DNA from 2 places in the Geobacillus sp. FJAT-46040 genome. Region 2 is predicted to be linked to the other one. Evidence: a T-box and tRNA genes for the amino acid it is inferred to sense, from the RefSeq annotation. Region 2 holds a T-box; the other holds one or more tRNA genes.

Region 1 (7,353 bases), 200 kb from region 2:
TTTCAGGAATTAATATCGTAAGCGCTTTCGGACTCTCATCCCTCATCTTGAGGTGATGATATTGTATTCCATTTTTTTACACCCAACCACCATCCCGGAGCGCCGACAACGCTTGATGGATCGGCGTCCCGGATGACCGCTGCAGACACGGTAGATTCTGACGCACCACATCTGCCCACAACCGTCCTGCCTTCCGTTTGGCCTGTTCGATCCGCTTGGACTTTGTTGAGGCCGAGGCTGCCGTTCGGGTCTCTTCTTCCTCCACCAACTGCCCATTTCTCCGCCAAATCCCGTCGATTCGGGCTGCCATCGCCCTCAGAAACGCCCGAAGCCCTTGGTCTTTCCAGCTGCGGCGGGATTTCACCCGATGCGCAAACCGGCTCATCACGCTCTCGGCGTGGCCCATCGGACGCATGCCGGTCGTCTCCACCCCTTGCTCCGACAGCCACTCCCGATAGTCCCGGATGCATCCCGGCATCGACTCGATCCGACGGATCATGGCAGCCATCTGCTTCTCTTTCGCTTCGTCCTCCAACGTGCCGACCGCGCTGTTCAGCTCCACCAGAAGTCCCTCTTCGTCTTGTTTCGCCAGCTTCTTCCGCACCTCCCGCCAACGCGGATGGCCGGACAGACACTGACGCAGCTCCCGCGCCACATGAAATCGATCCAGCTGAAAGCAGGCTCGCTTTCCAAAATACTCCCGGCAGGCTGTGATCCACGACGCCGCGTCGCCGTTGATGATCAAAAGGTCCCGGCACGGGTCATAGGCATATTCGTTCATCAGCCACTCTTCAAACCGTTCCCACACGTCTCCCTCCCCTTCATGGAGGTAGTGGCGCCGGTTCACGAGCTCGAGCTGCGAACCGTTTCGTTTCCATCCCTCGTGAACCGCCAGGATTTTCTCTTCTTTCGCCCGTTTCCCTTTCCCCTGGCGGGAAATGAACAGTCCATCCGCCTCCACAAACAGCACTCGGCCGTGCCGTTGGGAAACAGGGTGGTGCAGCGAGACAGGGGCCTCCAGCACCAGTTGGCGAATCGCCTCGTGGCTTAGGACCGCATACCCCACGATCGACTCCAACGTACGGGCCGCTTTGCGGTAGGAAGAGCACTCTACGGCCAACTCGACCGCCGTTTCCTCGAGGCAAGGGCTGATCGACTGCGCTCCATCAAAGCCCAGTTCGGCATCCAGCAAGAAGGTATACGCCCCCGCCTGCCGATCATAGTAGTCGTTCCGTCGAAACGTCACTTCTCCAAACAGCGTTTGGATCGTGGTCGGCCGTTTGTCTTTCAGCTGATACCGGCGCTTGCCCCGCGCTTCCGCCAGTTGTTGATCAATCTCCTCCAAAAGGGCCGCCAACAAGACAGCGAACACCTTTTGAAGAGTTCTGACTAATTGCTCCTCCAACTCTTTTAATAGGGGCCATTCTGTGGTAAGATGTTTCATGGACTCTCTCCCTCCTGTTTTCGGTTGATGTTGACAATCACCATCATAGCAGGGAGAGAGTCCTTTTTGCATGACATTTGCTTTTTTCTACCGCGCTTCGCTTGGTGGCCCCGACGAGCGTCGCGAACAAAAGTTCGCAACCCTCGTCGGGGATCATTTCGGAATGTCACCCACAAATATTTTACTCACACTAGAATACAGATAATTCATTTCTGTAATATTGAATAGTTTGAGGACGACAATTCCGTATTTCGCAATCTTCAAGGAATTTTTCTAACGCTATTTGAAAATCAATAGCATCAGATTGTATAGAATTTGTGTGCATTTCAAAAATTTCATCAGGGGATAAATTATTATTACGCCTTGCCAAAATATCACCTCTTTGACAAGTCGTATGAGGAATACTGAATCAGATTTTTCAATGGAGAATCGTATGAGGATAAAATAAAAAAGGATTCCCACATCTTGCAGGAATCCTTGATACATCAGTTTTTCAGTGCCGATGGTGGGAGTCGAACCCACACGGGGGGCTACCCCACACGATTTTGAGTCGTGCGCGTCTGCCAATTCCGCCACATCGGCGCGATAATCAACATTTTACCAAATTATCTTTCAACTGTCAACACTTTTTTATTCATTAGATATGGAGGCGGCACCCGGATTCGAACCGGGGATAAAGGTTTTGCAGACCTCTGCCTTACCACTTGGCTATGCCGCCTTGATCAAGAGCGGAAGACGGGACTCGAACCCGCGACCCCCACCTTGGCAAGGTGGTGTTCTACCGCTGAACTACTTCCGCATCCGTGGCTGGGGTAGCTGGATTCGAACCAACGCATCACGGAGTCAAAGTCCGTTGCCTTACCGCTTGGCTATACCCCAACGTTGTAAGTGAAGGGCGACTAGTGGGAATCGAACCCACGCATGCCAGAGCCACAATCTGGTGCGTTAACCACTTCGCCATAGTCGCCATGATCATGATAGGAATGGCAGGGGCAGTAGGAATCGAACCCACACCGGAGGTTTTGGAGACCTCTGTTCTACCATTAAACTATGCCCCTTTGTTAAAATGGTGGAGGGGGACGGATTCGAACCGCCGAACCCAAAGGGAGCGGATTTACAGTCCGCCGCGTTTAGCCACTTCGCTACCCCTCCAAGGAATGGTGCCGACTGCAGGACTTGAACCCGCAACCTACTGATTACGATTCAGTTGCTCTACCAATTGAGCTAAGTCGGCATAAGATGAATGAAGAAGGTGGCTCATTGTTGAGCTCTGTGCCTCTTCCTCTACCAACTGATTCGAAGAAGCGGAATGCGTCGAGGCAACTCGAAGCGAATTCGATGAAGTAGATGCTCGTCTCTACCAATTCAGCTAAGTCGGCATGCAAACCTATTCTAGTTGTTTCATGGTGGCTCGGGACGGAATCGAACCGCCGACACAAGGATTTTCAGTCCTTTGCTCTACCGACTGAGCTACCGAGCCATATATTATTTTTTAACTCGCTCGTTGAATTGCTCTGTGCCTCTTCCTCTACCAGCTGATTCAAAGACGCTCGATGCGTCGAGGCAACTCGAAGCGAATTCGATGAAGCGGATGCTCGTCTCTACCGAATGAGCTACCGAGCCATACCATATTTTTCGTGATTTTGGAACAATGGCGGTCCCGACGGGACTCGAACCCGCGATCTCCTGCGTGACAGGCAGGCATGTTAACCACTACACTACGGGACCAATTTTGGTTGCGGGGGCAGGATTTGAACCTGCGACCTTCGGGTTATGAGCCCGACGAGCTACCGGACTGCTCCACCCCGCGACGATAGAAAATGAACTTATTTCGATCATACACTGAGTATCGGTTTAAATATTTATTGCCTCTTCCTCTGCCAGCTGATTCAAAGATGCTCGGTGCGTCGGGACAACTCGCGATGATGAGAAAGCAAGTCAGCTTTTATATTAAGATGGTGGAGGATGACGGGATCGAACCGCCGACCCCTTGCTTGTAAGGCAAGTGCTCTCCCAGCTGAGCTAATCCTCCACAAAGAAGTGACCCGTACGGGATTCGAACCCGTGTTACCGCCGTGAAAGGGCGGTGTCTTAACCACTTGACCAACGGGCCATGCTGATGGATCATGGCGGAGAGCAAGGGATTCGAACCCTTGAGGCGCTATTCACGCCTACACGATTTCCAATCGTGCTCCTTCGACCACTCGGACAGCTCTCCACGATGGCTCCGCAGGCAGGATTCGAACCTGCGACCAATCGGTTAACAGCCGATTGCTCTACCACTGAGCTACTGCGGAATCATAACGACGGTCAATTCTCCCAACAAGATGTCCTGCCTCTTCCTCTGCCAGCCGATTCAAAGAAGCTGGATGCGTCGAGGCAACTCGCAGTTCATCCGATGATGCAAATGCTCGTCACTGAGCTACTGCGAAATGACATCTCTTTAGACATTTACTATTATAATGATTCGCGCTGAGCTGTCAAGAGTTTTTTCATTCCTTCAAAACTAGATAACCGTTGGAAGAAGCCGCTCGCCTGCGCTTTTCGCATTGTCCAGCTCCGGCTCGCCGCCGCTCGGGGTCAAATAACCTTCGCCTTCGGGATCGGAAATCCCTGCAGGCGAAGAACATTTGCCCGTCGCGGCGACCCGCTCGCCTGCGCTTTTCTTTGTCCAGTTCCAGCGCCTAGCTCTCTTCTGCCAAATAACCTTCCCCCTCGGGGTGCAAGCACCCCTGCGGGTGAAGAACATTTGGCTTCGAGAGCTAATCGCGGCGCTTTCACTTTTCTAGGTTAAGCCCTCGATCGATTAGTATCCGTCAGCTCCACGTGTCGCCACGCTTCCACCTCGGACCTATCGACCTCGTCATCTTCGAGGGATCTTACCCGCTTTGCGCGGTGGGAAATCTCATCTTGAGGGGGGCTTCACGCTTAGATGCTTTCAGCGCTTATCCCGTCCGCACATAGCTACCCAGCGGTGCCCCTGGCGGGACAACTGGTACACCAGCGGTGCGTCCATCCCGGTCCTCTCGTACTAAGGACAGCTCCTCTCAAATTTCCTCCGCCCGCGACGGATAGGGACCGAACTGTCTCACGACGTTCTGAACCCAGCTCGCGTACCGCTTTAATGGGCGAACAGCCCAACCCTTGGGACCGACTACAGCCCCAGGATGCGATGAGCCGACATCGAGGTGCCAAACCTCCCCGTCGATGTGGACTCTTGGGGGAGATCAGCCTGTTATCCCCGGGGTAGCTTTTATCCGTTGAGCGATGGCCCTTCCATGCGGAACCACCGGATCACTAAGCCCGACTTTCGTCCCTGCTCGACCTGTCCGTCTCGCAGTCAAGCTCCCTTGTGCCTTTGCACTCTCCGAATGATTTCCAACCATTCTGAGGGAACCTTTGGGCGCCTCCGTTACCTTTTGGGAGGCGACCGCCCCAGTCAAACTGCCCACCTGACACTGTCTCCCACCCCGCTAAGGGGTGCGGGTTAGAATTTCAATACCGCCAGGGTGGTATCCCACCGACGCCTCCACCGAAGCTGGCGCTCCGGCTTCCCAGGCTCCCACCTATCCTGTACAAGCGATACCAAAATTCCATATCAGGCTGCAGTAAAGCTCCACGGGGTCTTTCCGTCCTGTCGCGGGTAACCTGCATCTTCACAGGTAGTATAATTTCACCGGGTCTCTCGTTGAGACAGCGCCCAAGTCGTTACACCTTTCGTGCGGGTCGGAACTTACCCGACAAGGAATTTCGCTACCTTAGGACCGTTATAGTTACGGCCGCCGTTTACTGGGGCTTCGGTTCGCACCTTCGCTTCCGCTAAGCGCTCCCCTTAACCTTCCAGCACCGGGCAGGTGTCAGCCCCTATACGTCGCCTTTCGGCTTCGCAGAGACCTGTGTTTTTGATAAACAGTCGCTTGGGCCTTTTCACTGCGGCTCTTCAGGGCTCTTCACCCCAAAGAGCACCCCTTCTCCCGAAGTTACGGGGTCATTTTGCCGAGTTCCTTAACGAGAGTTCTCCCGCGCGCCTTAGGATTCTCTCCTCGCCTACCTGTGTCGGTTTGCGGTACGGGCACCTCTTCCCTCGCTAGAGGCTTTTCTTGGCAGTGTGAAATCGGGGACTTCCGGATCAATCCGTCGCCGTCACCGCTTGGCCTTATGATCCGCGGATTTGCCTGCGGATCAGCCTCACGGCTTGGACAGGCTCTTCCAGCCGCCTGCTCGCCCTATCCTCCTGCGTCCCCCCATCGCTCAAACGGGAAGAAGGTGGTACAGGAATCTCAACCTGTTGTCCATCACCTACGCCTTTCGGCCTCGGCTTAGGTCCCGACTAACCCTGAGCGGACGAACCTTCCTCAGGAACCCTTAGGCTTTCGGCGCAGAGGATTCTCACCTCTGTTTTCGCTACTCATACCGGCATTCTCACTTCTAAGCGCTCCACCAGTCCTTCCGGTCTGGCTTCTCTGCCCTTAGAACGCTCCCCTACCGATGACCAACGGTCATCCCGCAGCTTCGGCGGCACGTTTAGCCCCGGTACATTTTCGGCGCAGAGTCACTCGACCAGTGAGCTATTACGCACTCTTTAAATGGTGGCTGCTTCTAAGCCAACATCCTGGTTGTCTCGGCAACTCCACATCCTTTTCCACTGAACGTGCACTTCGGGGCCTTAGCTGGCGGTCTGGGCTGTTCCCCTCTCGACCACGGATCTTATCACTCGCAGTCTGACTCCCGGGCATAAGTCGTTGGCATTCGGAGTTTGACTGGGTTCGGTAACCCGTTTGGGGCCCCTAGCCCAATCAGTGCTCTACCTCCAACACTCTCAAACCCGAGGCTAGCCCTAAAGCTATTTCGGGGAGAACCAGCTATCTCCAAGTTCGATTGGCATTTCACCCCTACCCACACCTCATCCCCGCACTTTTCAACGTGCGTGGGTTCGGGCCTCCAGCCGGTGTTACCCGGCCTTCACCCTGGACATGGGTAGATCACCTGGTTTCGGGTCGACGACGACGTACTCACACGCCCTGTTCAGACTCGCTTTCGCTGCGGCTCCGCCTCTTCGGCTTAACCTCGCACGCCATCGTCACTCGCCGGTTCATTCTACAAAAGGCACGCCATCACGCATGAACGCGCTCTGACTACTTGTAGGCACACGGTTTCAGGTTCTCTTTCACTCCCCTCCCGGGGTGCTTTTCACCTTTCCCTCACGGTACTGGTGCACTATCGGTCACTAGGGAGTATTTAGCCTTGGGAGATGGTCCTCCCTGCTTCCGACGGGATTCCTCGTGTCCCGCCGTACTCAGGATCCGCTCGGGAGGGAACGAAGTTTCGACTACAGGGCTCTCACCTTCTCTGGCCGGCCGTTCCAGACCGGTTCGTCTACCCCGTCCCTTTCTCACTCCCATCGTGAGCGGTCCTACAACCCCAAGAGGACATGCCTCTTGGTTTGGGCTGTTCCCGTTTCGCTCGCCGCTACTTAGGGAATCGCGGTTGCTTTCTTCTCCTCCGGGTACTAAGATGTTTCAGTTCCCCGGGTGTGCCCTCCATGCCCTATGGATTCAGGCATGGATACTGCCCCATTACGGACAGTGGGTTCCCCCATTCGGACATCTCCGGATCAACGCTTGCTTACAGCTCCCCGAAGCGTTTCGGCGTTTGCCCCGTCCTTCATCGGCTCCTAGTGCCAAGGCATCCACCGTGCGCCCTTTCTAGCTTAACCTATCGCGCTCTCGGCTTCTTCCTTTGCTTTATCGGTTATCTAGTTTTCAAGGAACAAAATTGATTCTTGAGAGAACATGACTCGTTCCCTCAAAACTGAACGAAACAGAAGCGCGATGGATTGGTAGGTTGGCCATTGCGGCCTCCGCTTTTCGAATTGTCTAGCTCCGGCTCGCCGCCGCTCGGGGTCAAAT
Region 2 (7,353 bases):
GGCCGGGGCGCGCGTCCTGTTAGATGAACAGCTGCGCCTGCATGGATTGTCGCCGTCCGCCATTCGCGGCTATGAACGCGAGGAAACAAGCCATTTGAGCGTCGCCTCCGCGGTGGCGTCAGGTCTCGCCGATGTCGGCATCGGCACGGAAAAGGTGGCGCGAATGGCCGGCGTCGAGTTCATTCCGCTAATGAACGAACAGTATGATGTCGTCATGCTGCGGACGCCGGAGAATGAATCGCTCATCGCTTCCGTGCTCGACGTGCTCCGCTCCGATTCGTTCCGCGCCGAACTCGAAGCGCTCGGCGGGTACGATGTGTCGCAAACCGGGCGCATTATAGCTGAACGCGGCTGACAGGGCATCCACCTTTGTTAGCATCCTTCGTTTTCTGAATCTGTTTGAAAACGAGCTCTCATCAAAAAAAGCTGTTCCAAAAGCCCATCGCTTTCGGAACAGCTTTTCGTTTTACCCGCGCAGCACCGCGCCAAATTGTTTCTCGACCGCGGCGAGCACCCGCTCGTGGACGGCGGCGACTTCTTCATCCGTGAGCGTCCGCTCCGGATCGTAGTAGCGGAGCGAGAAGGCGAGCGATTTTTTCCCGTCCGGCAGGCGGTCACCTTTGTAGACGTCAAAGAGGGAGACGTCTTTGACAAGCGGTTTCCCGGCTTCTTCGATCGCTTGCTTGAGGGCGCCAGCTTCGACGTTTTCGTCGACGACCAAGGCAATGTCGCGCACGACGGACGGGAATCGCGGAATCGGCTCGTAGCGGATCGCTTCACTTTCGGCGTTCAACAGCTCGGCCAAGGCGAGCTCGAAGACGTACGTTTCTTTTAAATCGTACTCTTTTTGCACGGCTGGATGGAGCTGGCCGACAAAGCCGATCACCTTGCCGTCAAGCGCAATCTCCGCCGTCCGTCCGGGATGCAAATCGGCGCGTTTCGCCGGGCGGTACGCGATGCGCTTGGACAGCCCAAGCAAGTCGAACAACCCGTCAAGAACGCCTTTGGCGACGTAAAAATCAGCCGCTTTTTTCTCGCCTTGCCACAAATGGGCGTGCCATAAGCCGGTGAGAACGCCGGCAAGCCGCTCGTTTTCCGCCGGTTGGACGTGTTCTCCTTTGGACAAGTAGACAGAGCCGATTTCGTACAAGGCGACGTTCTCGACTTGGCGGGCGCGGTTGTAGCTCGCCGCTTCAAGCAGATGCGGAATTAAGCTTTGCCGCAAAACGCTCCGCTCTTCGCTCATCGGCAGCGCCAAGCGGATCGGTTCGGCCGTCTCAAGCGCAAAGCGCGTCGCTTTGTCCGGGCTCGTCAACGAATACGTGATCGCTTGGAACAAGCCGGCTCCTTCCAAATAGCGGCGGACGCGGCGGCGCTTCGCCTGGTACGGCGTGAGTCCGCCCGGTTTCGCCTCGGCCACCGGCAGCGTCGCCGGCAGGCGGTCGTAGCCGTACAAACGGGCGACTTCTTCAATGATATCTTCTTCAATTGCAATGTCGCGCCGACGCGACGGGACGTGGATCGTGAACGTTCCGTTGTCTTCCGTAAACGGAAATTGCAAGTTCGAAAGAATCGCGGCCACTTCCTCTTTCGACATTGCCGTGCCGAGGACGCCGTTGATGCGTTCGAGCGTGACCGTCACCACCACTGAGTCTTGGCGCCACACGCTCGCTTCGACGATGCCGCCGACGACCTCGCCGCCGGCGTATTCCGACATCAACACCGCGGCGCGCTCGAGCGCTTCTTTCGTCCGCGCTGGATCGATCCCTTTTTCAAATCGGGTGCTCGCCTCGCTGCGCAGCCCGTGGTCTTTCACCGCTTGGCGGATGACCGGGCTTGTAAAGTACGCCGCTTCAATGAACACGGTCGTCGTGTCGTCGCGCACTTCCGAATTCGCCCCGCCCATCACGCCGGCTAAGGCGACCGGCTCGCGGCCGTTGGTGATGACGAGATGTTCTTCCGTCAGCTTCCGCTCGACATCATCAAGGGTGATGATCGTTTCGCCCGCTTTTGCACGGCGGACGACAATCTCCTTCGAACCGAGGCGGTCGTAGTCAAACGCATGAAGCGGCTGGCCGTACTCAAGCAAAATGTAGTTCGTAATGTCGACGACGTTGTTGTGCGGGCGAATGCCGGCCGCCATCAAACGCGCTTGCATCCAAAGAGGCGACGGGCCGATCCGGACGTTTTTCACAATCCGCCCGGCGTACAGCGGATTGTCTTCCGGCGCCTCAACGCGCACGGAAATGTATTCATGGACATGTTCGCTGTTTTCCTTGACCGCCGCTTCCGGCGGTTTTACATCGCGGCCGAGAATGGCGGCGACTTCATAGGCGACGCCGATCATGCTTAAACAATCGGCGCGGTTGGGCGTCAAGGACAGTTCAAGCACTTCGTCATGCAAGCCGAGCCACTCGATGGCATCGGCGCCGATCGGCGCGTCGCTTGGAAAGACGAAAATGCCGTCCGCGTATTCTTTCGGCACGACTTTCGTTTCGACGCCAAGCTCTTGGAGCGAACAAATCATACCGTTCGATTCTTCCCCGCGCAGCTTCGCCCGTTTGATTTTGAAATTGCCCGGCAGCACCGCCCCGACTTTGGCGACGGCGACTTTTTGCCCTTTGGCGACGTTCGGGGCGCCGCAAATGATTTGCACGGGTTCGTCCTCTCCCAAGTCGACAAGGCATTTCCGCAGTTTATCCGCGTTCGGGTGCGGCTCGCACTCGAGCACATGACCGATGACGACTCCTTTCATTCCCCGGTCAAGCGCTTCGACCCGCTCGACTTCAATGCCGCTTTTCGTAATCCGCTCCGCGAGCTCTTTGGCGGTGATGCCCGTCAAATCGACGTATTCCCCTAGCCAACGGTAAGAAACGAGCATTCCCAACTCCTCCTTTTTCTGTTACACACGCAAAAATTGCCGCAAGAAACGCAGATCGTTTTGATAGAAATGGCGGATGTCATCAATGCCATACTTCAGCATCGCGATCCGCTCCGGCCCCATGCCGAACGCAAAGCCGGTGTACGTTTTCGAATCAAAACCGGCCATCTCAAGCACGTTCGGATGCACCATGCCGGCTCCTAAAATTTCGATCCAACCGGTGCCTTTGCAGACGCCACAGCCCCGCCCTTCGCAGCGGAAGCAGGACACATCGACTTCGACCGATGGTTCCGTGAACGGGAAAAAGCTCGGTCGGAAGCGAATGTCGCGCCCTTCCCCGAACAGCTTGCGGGCAAATTCGCGCAGCGTCCCTTTCAAATCGCTCATCCGGATGTTCCGGTCAACAACCAATCCTTCAATTTGCGTAAACTGGTGCGAATGCGTCGCATCATCGGTGTCGCGGCGATACACTTTGCCCGGGCAAATGATTTTCACTGGACCGCGCCCGCGGTGCTTTTCCATCGTCCGCGCCTGCATCGGCGACGTATGGGTGCGAAGCAAAATCTCTTCCGTGATGTAAAACGAATCTTGCATATCGCGGGCCGGATGTCCTTTCGGCAAGTTGAGCGCCTCAAAGTTGTAATAGTCGGTCTCCACTTCCGGCCCTTCGGCGACCGTATAGCCCATGCCGATAAACAAGTCTTCAATTTCTTCAATGACACGCGTCAGCGGATGCGGGTTGCCAAGACTAACAGGCCGGCCCGGCAGCGTCACATCAATCGCCTCGGCAGCCAGCTTCCGCTCCACTTCCTCCTGTTCCAGTTTCGCTTGTTTCGCTTCCAGCGCCTGTTGGATTGCCTCTCTTACTTCATTGGCAAGCGCGCCGATTTTCGGGCGCTCTTCCGGCGGCAATGCCCCCATGCCGCGCAGCACTTCGGTGATCGGCCCCTTTTTGCCTAAATAGGCGACGCGCACGTCGTTCAGCGCTTTTAAGTCGCGGGCTTGGCCGATTTGTTCGAGCGCCTGGCGTTTCAGCTCGTACAGCCGTTCTTTCACATCAATCCCTCCTCATTTCAGTTGAACGCCCTCCCACTTACGCTCACGCGTAGAAGCGGGGGGCTTCTCGGTTTAAGATGATAAAAAAAACCCGCCCCGGTAAGGGACGAGTTGTTGCTCGCGGTACCACCCTTGTTAACAGCATAAGCGTGCTGTTCACTTCATTGCGATAACGGCCGAAAGCCGGAACACCTTTACATCCCTCGTCGGGATGGTCCCGGTGTCAACTCAGGAGGTGAACTTCACTTGCGCCGTCCATAAAAACGCTCCCAGTCTATGGCGTTTTCTCCCTGGATGGCGGACAGCAAGCTACTTTTCTCCGTCATCGTTGTTGTCCGTATGGGAAATTGTCGCTATTCATTATACGCAAATGAGTAGGCAAAGGCAAGGTCAGGCCGAAATTTCTTTGCGCAGCTCATCGATTTCCGCTTCCTGTTCAATCGAGCGGATGGCAAGGCGCTCCATAATTTTTTCCTGCCGCACTTGCCCTTCCTTGAGCGCGGCGACATCTTTTTTGACCCCCAACATGTCCTTTTTCATGGCATCCATGTCTTTTTTCATGGCGTCCATGTCTTTTTTCATGGCGTCCACATCACTTTGAAGGCGATCGACTTTGTCTTCGAGTTGTTTCACGCTTCCTTGCAGCTTGACGATATCCATGCGCATTTGTTCGATGTAGGCCCCTTGAACATCAAGACGCTCGAGCACAGCGTTCAATAACGCCCGCAGTTCGCCATCCATCTGTCTCCGCTCCCTTGTCCTATTGATTTTCGATTCTATTTTACCGCACCGCCTGCAAGGAATAAAGCAAAATTCCGGCCGCGACGGCGACATTCAGCGACTCGGCGCGGCCGTAAATCGGGATGTACACGTTCTCTGTCGTTAGGCGCAGCAGGTCGGGTCGGACGCCGCTTCCTTCATTGCCGACGAGCAAGGCGAACGAAGACGATTGTGGAACGGTGCGGTAATCGACGGCATTCTCCAAGGCCGTTCCGTACACCGGAATGCCCTGCTCCTTGAAACGCGCGATCCATTGCGCCAAATCGCCTTTGACAACCGGAAGGTGAAACAGCGACCCTTGCGTCGCCCGCACCACTTTCGGATTGTACACATCGGCGCACCCTTCGCCGAGGATGACGGCATCGATCCCAGCGGCATCGGCGGTGCGGATCATCGTCCCAAGATTGCCCGGATCTTGCACGGCGTCAATAAGCAAGGCGGTCTTCACGCCTTCAAGCTCGGTCGACAGCTGCCGGCACACTGCGGCGATGCCTTGCGGCGTCTCCGTGCTGCTGATCGCCCTCATCACCGTTTCGGTCACGATCGTAACCGGGACACCTGTGACGTTCCAGCCGGGCGGGACGGCCGTCCGCTCATCAACGATCAGCTCGACAAGGGGCGCGTTGCTTTTTATGGCCTCTTCGACAAGATGAAACCCTTCAAGCAAAAACAATCCAGTCTCATCGCGCCCTTTTTTTGTCAGCAGCTTTTTCCATTGTTTGACGCGCGCATTTTTCGGCGATTCGATCCGCTTCACCGCTTCGTCCCCCAATGTTTGGCGATAAATTCGTCACGCCCCGAGGCGGCTCGATCTTGCTTGTAATGTTCCGGATTTTTCTTATGATAGTTTTGATGGTACTCTTCCGCCGGATAAAACGTGGTGGCCGGCAAAATTTTCGTCACGATCGGCTTGGAGAAGCGCCCGCTTTCCTCGAGCGCCCGCTTTGACTGCTCGGCGAGCTGGCGCTGTTTTTCGTTATGGTAAAAAATCGCCGTCCGGTATTGCGGCCCGCGGTCGTGAAACTGGCCGCCGTCATCGGTCGGGTCGATTTGGCACCAATACAGCTCCAAGAGCCGCTCATACGGAAAGACGTCCGGGTCAAACGTGATTTGCACCGCTTCGTAGTGGCCGGTCGTGCCGGTTTTCACTTGCTCGTATGTCGGATTTTCCACATGTCCCCCTGTATAGCCGGAGACGATGCCGTAAATGCCGTCAAGCTCCTCAAACGGCGTCACCATACACCAAAAGCAGCCGCCGGCGAATGTCGCTTTTTCCATTGTGTCGTCACCTCATGCGTCAAGTTTCTTCATTTGATTATAACAAAATGTGCGCCGTTGTCATCTTTCACGACCAAAGCCAAGTTCCTTCACAAAGCCAAGCGCGTTCCGTTCCGCACGCCGGCCGCTCATGTCGCTGAGTCAAGCCGTTGTTTCATTTCGTCAAGCAAGCGGTCAAACAGCGGGATATAGTGTGTACGGATGCGTTCGTAAATGTCCATCGCCGTTTCTTCGTCATACGTATGGGACGTCCGGTTGCGGTCTTCGAGCATGCGAAGCCATGTCTCTCCGTCTTGAATCAACCCTTCCCGAAACGCCTCGCGAATCGTTTTCCTCGGACTCGTCACTTCAGAGTATCCCTGATGCTCCAAATAAAGTTTCATCCATTTCCATGCTAGTTCGTACGTGAATTCAAAGCGTTGAATGGTCGCATCAACAACAAGGTCATCCGTTTGAGCGTCTCTTGCGGCACTTTGCCGGAGTTTGGAGAGCGCCCGTTCGAAATCGTAAAATCGATCCATCAGCCGGCTCATTGTAACCATCACCTTCCCGTGCTCGTTCGTTTGAAAAATCGTCTTTCCTTCTTGGTCAATATTCATTTTTAGCTGTTCGTTGTGAATTTGATTGTAATCAACAACATCGATCGGATAAATGATCGGAAGTTCATCCAAGTCCGATTGCAGGAGGTACAGCGGGCCTCCCGGTTTTCGAAATTGGATCGCCAAATCGATATCCGATCCTTCCTTGTAATCGCCTCGTGCTCTTGAGCCGAACAAAATGACTTTTTCAATGACATCAGCATAACGGGAAAATAGATGGAGCAGTTGGCGAAATACCGTTCGTTCCAATCCATAGAGCGGTTTCTCGTCCATCGTCGCCATCACTCATTTCGGTCTAGTTTTTCCTCTATTATACCATATACGAGAGCCGCTCCATGTATAAATCCGCCGCCATTGGCAAACGATAACGGTGTACAATACGGCCAATGAGGTGAGACAAATGGATTTGAACTTGCGGGAAGCCATTATGCACAACGTAGCCAACAACTCGAAAGAGCAGCTGGAACATACGATCGAAGATGCGATCCAACGAGGCGAGGAAAAATATTTGCCCGGCCTCGGTGTCCTCTTTGAAGCCATTTGGACGCATGCCAATGAGCAGCAAAAAGACATGATGCTCACAACACTCGAGCAGGCGGTTAAACAATGACGAACACCGGCCGAATCGGCCGGTGTTTTTATTCGTCAAACGTCAGTTGTTTCACTTTGTCGGCGTCAAGCCGTTTGATCACCTCAACAAGCAGCTTGACCGTGTTTTCGTAGTCGTCACGGTGCAAAATGGCGGCGTGCGAGTGGATG

The links. A T-box is a leader RNA that pairs with one kind of tRNA and senses whether it is charged. The one in region 2 lies ahead of pheS (phenylalanine--tRNA ligase subunit alpha), so its partner is inferred to be a tRNA-Phe.
Region 1: it encodes a tRNA-Phe, which carries the amino acid that the T-box ahead of pheS (phenylalanine--tRNA ligase subunit alpha) is inferred to sense. The anticodon was not compared.

Annotation. Positions count from the first base shown of each region.
Region 1 is NZ_NISS01000001.1:130,681-138,033, reverse strand. Features, by position in the region: gene CD000_RS00825 (ISLre2-like element ISGsp3 family transposase) at 77-1,444, opposite strand; tRNA gene CD000_RS00815 (tRNA-Leu) at 1,942-2,026, opposite strand; tRNA gene CD000_RS00810 (tRNA-Cys) at 2,089-2,162, opposite strand; tRNA gene CD000_RS00805 (tRNA-Gly) at 2,172-2,243, opposite strand; tRNA gene CD000_RS00800 (tRNA-Gln) at 2,249-2,323, opposite strand; tRNA gene CD000_RS00795 (tRNA-His) at 2,339-2,411, opposite strand; tRNA gene CD000_RS00790 (tRNA-Trp) at 2,429-2,502, opposite strand; tRNA gene CD000_RS00785 (tRNA-Tyr) at 2,512-2,596, opposite strand; tRNA gene CD000_RS00780 (tRNA-Thr) at 2,603-2,678, opposite strand; tRNA gene CD000_RS00775 (tRNA-Phe) at 2,849-2,924, opposite strand; tRNA gene CD000_RS00770 (tRNA-Asp) at 3,097-3,172, opposite strand; tRNA gene CD000_RS00765 (tRNA-Met) at 3,178-3,254, opposite strand; tRNA gene CD000_RS00760 (tRNA-Val) at 3,401-3,476, opposite strand; tRNA gene CD000_RS00755 (tRNA-Glu) at 3,486-3,557, opposite strand; tRNA gene CD000_RS00750 (tRNA-Ser) at 3,572-3,662, opposite strand; tRNA gene CD000_RS00745 (tRNA-Asn) at 3,667-3,741, opposite strand; rRNA gene CD000_RS00735 (23S ribosomal RNA) at 4,231-7,160, opposite strand.
Region 2 is NZ_NISS01000001.1:327,773-335,125, reverse strand. Features, by position in the region: gene CD000_RS01790 (helix-turn-helix transcriptional regulator) at 1-355, shown strand, start outside; gene pheT (phenylalanine--tRNA ligase subunit beta) at 467-2,881, opposite strand; gene pheS (phenylalanine--tRNA ligase subunit alpha) at 2,903-3,937, opposite strand; T-box leader at 4,037-4,272, opposite strand; gene CD000_RS01775 (hypothetical protein) at 4,328-4,678, opposite strand; gene CD000_RS01770 (TrmH family RNA methyltransferase) at 4,719-5,474, opposite strand; gene msrA (peptide-methionine (S)-S-oxide reductase MsrA) at 5,471-5,995, opposite strand; gene CD000_RS01755 (HI0074 family nucleotidyltransferase substrate-binding subunit) at 6,124-6,867, opposite strand; gene sspI (small acid-soluble spore protein SspI) at 6,995-7,204, shown strand; gene CD000_RS01745 (M42 family metallopeptidase) at 7,233-7,353, opposite strand, start outside.